2 regions of the Anoxybacillus sp. PDR2 genome follow, and region 2 is predicted to be linked to the other one. Evidence: riboswitches for the same ligand, from Rfam matches in the RefSeq annotation. Region 2 holds a riboswitch; the other holds the start of a gene.
What was found. A riboswitch is a leader RNA that binds a small molecule or an ion and turns the genes downstream of it on or off. The one in region 2 is predicted to bind S-adenosylmethionine.
Positions count from the first base shown of each region.

Region 1: it holds a riboswitch for S-adenosylmethionine, as region 2 does, so the genes downstream of both, GRQ40_RS15775 (methionine ABC transporter ATP-binding protein) here and GRQ40_RS02575 (YezD family protein) in region 2, are expected to answer to the same signal.

Region 1 is NZ_CP047158.1:3,269,110-3,271,311, forward strand. It holds gene GRQ40_RS15775 (methionine ABC transporter ATP-binding protein) at 1-984, opposite strand, end outside; SAM riboswitch class I at 1,069-1,176, opposite strand; gene GRQ40_RS15780 (O-acetylhomoserine aminocarboxypropyltransferase/cysteine synthase family protein) at 1,612-2,202, opposite strand, start outside.
Region 2 is NZ_CP047158.1:532,059-534,260, reverse strand. It holds gene GRQ40_RS02585 (low molecular weight protein-tyrosine-phosphatase) at 1-188, opposite strand, end outside; gene GRQ40_RS02580 (DUF1128 domain-containing protein) at 308-532, shown strand; SAM riboswitch class I at 977-1,090, shown strand; gene GRQ40_RS02575 (YezD family protein) at 1,163-1,306, shown strand; gene GRQ40_RS02570 (phosphoadenylyl-sulfate reductase) at 1,410-2,114, shown strand; gene GRQ40_RS02565 (sulfate permease) at 2,127-2,202, shown strand, end outside.

The sequences.
Region 1 (2,202 bases), 1.1 Mb from region 2:
AATGTAGTCAAGCGCTTTGGCTACTTCCTCATCCGTTCCACTCATATGAACAAACAGCACTCCATACGAGCCCTGATGGGTTTGTGAAATCTTCCCTTGCAAAATATTAATGGTTATTTCAAAATTTCGGATCAGTTCTGCGATGAGCGGCCGTTCAGTCGCATGGCCAGCAAAAGTAAGCTGGACAACTTTGCCGTTAGGATATTGGTTGAACAAATGAGCAATCGTCTCTTTCGTTTCTTCAGGTTCCGTAATCTGTTGAACAAACCGTTTCGTTATCATCTGTTGCGGATTTTGAAATACATCCAATACTTTTCCTTCTTCGACAATTTTTCCGTTTTCCATTACCGCCACACGATCACATATTTTACGGATTACATGCATTTCATGAGTAATTAATACAATGGTCAATCCGAGACGTTGATTAATATCAACTAAAAGCTCAAGAATCGAATCTGTCGTTTGCGGATCCAAAGCAGAAGTTGCTTCGTCGCATAACAGCACCTTCGGGTTGTTCGCGAGCGCCCGGGCAATACCGACACGCTGTTTTTGCCCCCCGCTGAGCTGCGATGGATAGGCATTTTCTCTTCCGTGCAGACCCACAAGCTGAATAAGTTCATCCGCCCGCTTTAACCGCTGGTCCTTTGGAACCCCAGCAATCTCTAAGGGAAACGCAATATTGTCTCGGACCGTCCTTGACCAAAGCAAATTAAAATGCTGAAAAATCATTCCGATTTCTTGCCGCGCCTTGCGCAATTCTCTTCCTTTAATACTTGCGATGTCTTGACCGGCAACCATCACTCTTCCATTTGTAGGCTTTTCCAAGCCATTTAAAAGACGGATCAGCGAGCTTTTTCCAGCACCGCTATATCCAATAATGCCAAAAATCTCCCCTTCTTTAATGTGCAAATTTACATCATTGACAGCTGTTACCGCTCCCTGGCTTGACGAATATACTTTTGTTACATTTTCTAGCGTAATCAAACGCGATTCACCTTCCTTGTTCCCGCAACTAAAAAACCTTTCTGCTCAAGAGAACAGAAAGGTTTTAATATCTCCCATTTCTGTCTCTTATCTCTCAAAGCGAACGCTTTGTGTGAATTGGCACCATTTCAGTCGAATGCTGACGGTTGCCGGGTTTCATAGGGCACATCCCTCCACCTCTCTTGATAAGAGCAGCAACGCTCCTTTATTCAGTTAATACTTTAATTTACCTAAGAATCATACAAACTACAAAAGTGATTCTATCATTCTATAAAGGAAGGTGTCAACAGAAAAATAATTCCTAATCATAGAATCAATACACAAGCGCCGATGATCCATTCAAAATTCTCTGGCTTAACACAACCTTTTCGGCATCTCCCTCGAGCAAAAGCGCCAGCGGGCCCATCTTGCCCACAAAGCGTTCGTTGTTTGACAAAGACATGCTGACAGTGGACAAGCAAAGGGTTTACAGATTATGATGGAAAAACGAGGAATCGGACGGCGTTAATCGGTTTTATTGGATCATCACCACGCCTGTTTTTAATATGTTCTAAACCTCTCGTTGAAACTATTGTTTTATCAATATGAATGGACTTCATGACCGATTCAATTGTTGACGGCTATTTTCTACACCTCTGAATACAGCGAACGAATTCCTGTGGCAATGGCGATGGCTTGCTCTAAATCCTCAATTAAGTCTTCGACATTTTCGATGCCGACCGATAGACGAATCAAATCTTCCGTAACTCCCGAAGCCTGCAAATCTTCTGGGCTCAACTGCTGATGCGTGGTGCTGGCTGGATGAATAATTAAGCTTTTGGCGTCTCCTACATTGGCCAAGTGCGACCAAAGCTTCACGTTGTTAATGAGAGCCGCTCCCGCTTCTCTTCCTCCTTTAATGCCGAACACCACAACGGCTCCCGCTCCTTTCGGCAAATATTTTTCGGCCAAATTCTTGGCTGGATGCTTTTCGTGTCCAGGATACAGCACCCATTCTACTGCCGGATGGCGATCTAAATAGTCTACAATCCGACGCGTGTTAGCAATATGCTCTTTCATGCGTACATGAAGCGTCTCAAGCCCTAAATTAAATTGAAACGCATTAAATGGGCTAATCGCTGGTCCAAGATCCCGCAGCAATTGCACACGAGCCTTAATGATATAAGCAGCCGGACCTAAAGCTTCTGCATACACAAGATTGTGATAGCTTGGATCCGG
Region 2 (2,202 bases):
CCCTTCTTTGTTAAAATGCTTTGCGTTCCTTCATGAGGCGGATTGCCGATATGCCAATTCCCCGTTCCCGCCGAATCGATCATAATTTGATCTTCAAGCCCTTCTTTTTTGACCAAGTCGCGAAAAATGGCTTCAGCCATTGGTGATCGGCAAATATTCCCAAGACAAACAAATAACACTTTAATCATCACAACACATCTCCCTTCGCTATCCATTATAAACAAAATAACAGTATACATGTATATTCTTTCATTCCTTCCATATGGTACAATGACTCTATCCATCAAATTCAGAAAGGATGAGACTTTTGGATTTATCGCAAAAATCTCTTGAAAATATGGAATACATGATTGAAAAAATAAAGGAAAAGCTGAAGGTTCTCAACTTTGATGTGATGAAGTCATCCCATTTTGACGAAACGCTATATGAGGAGTTAAGAGATCTTTATGAAATGGTCATGAGAAAAAGCTCCTTCAGCCCTAATGAAATGCAAGCCATTGTCGAAGAGCTTGGAAATTTACGCAAACGATAACGAAACAAGATAGAGGCTTTTCCATGCTGGAAGCGGTGTCCGCGCCTGCTCCGTTTTTTCTATAAAAAGGCGCCTCGTCAGCTTTTTAGGTGACAGACAATGTCCAAATGGTCGTTGTCTGTCATTCTTTTAGGCATATTCCCCCGCAGACCCCGCTTAGCAAACAAAGATCGCAGCTAATCGCGGGAAGTAAAATGGAACCATTTTGAAAAATGGCCTCCCCCTCTTCTCCCTTCCTATCTTTTCCCATTTTCATAACGATCTATATGATGTTATCCCTTTTCATTCTATATTCCCCATCACATGAATGAACCTCCCCGACCAGCACTTCATTAAGAGATAGGAGACTTCTCGACAAATAATGTTAAAATGAAAAAATAAATTCCTATCGAAAAACTCGGGTTGACATTTATTCGAATTATGTTAAAATTTTAGTCAATTACATACTTATCAAGAGTGGGGGAGGGAACTGGCCCAATGAACCCCGGCAACCTACTTCAAATTCATGAAGCAAGGTGCTACGTCCATCCAAATGGGAACCATTTTGGGAGATAAGGTGAAATAGGCAGCCTCCTTTGTCTTTCCGAAATGGAAAGCTTTTTTATTTATTGACACTAAGGAGGAATCGCAATGGGAAATGAACAGCAAATCGCTGCCATTTTTACTAGAATACAAGAAATGCTGCAGTCAATGAAATTTGGCACGATCACGCTTGTGATCCAAGACGGCAAAGTGATTCAACTTGAAAAAAACGAAAAGATAAGAATTAAATAATAAGGCGCGCTGACTAGACAAACTAGAGGCGGTTTTCCCTTCTATCGTACAGAGCAAGGTGAAAACTGTCTTTTTTTACCACCAAATAAAGGAGGAAACAACCTTGCTGACTTATGACACATGGAATGGAGAAATGCCATTCTTCTCAATTGACAATGAAACAAAAGGAGCCTTAGATGTTATTCGATGGGCTTATGAGCATTATGGAGATGAGGTTGTTTATGCCTGTAGCTTCGGTATTGAGGGCATCGTCTTAATCGATCTAATCTCTAAAGTTAAACCGGACGCAACCGTTGTTTTTCTCGATACGGGTCTCCATTTTCGCGAAACATACGAAACGATTGAAAAAGTTCAAAAAAAATATCCTTCGCTTCGCATTGTAATGAAAAAGCCGCGCCTATCGCTAGAAGAGCAGGCAGAACAAATGGGAGAGCAACTATGGGTGCAGGAGCCAAATCGCTGCTGTGAAATTCGCAAAATTATCCCGCTGCGCGAAGTCTTGACAGGTGTGCCAGCCTGGATTTCTGGATTGCGCCGTGAGCAGTCTTCCACACGGAGACATGTGGAATTTCTGAATAAAGACCCAAAATTTCAATCTATTAAAATATGTCCGCTGATTCACTGGACTTGGAAAGACGTATGGAACTATGTCTATAAACATCAGCTGCCATACAACGAGCTTCATGATAAAGGCTACCCAAGCATTGGCTGTGAGCCGTGCACATCTCCTGCGCTTGATGCAAATGATTTGCGTTCAGGCAGATGGGCTGGGCGCGGAAAAGTCGAATGCGGCCTCCATGAATCATAAGGAGGGGCATACATGCTTTTAGCCGTTGCTTTTGCCGTCTCCTTCTTTTTCGCCATGAATATCGGAGCTAGCGGAGCAGCCGCAGCGA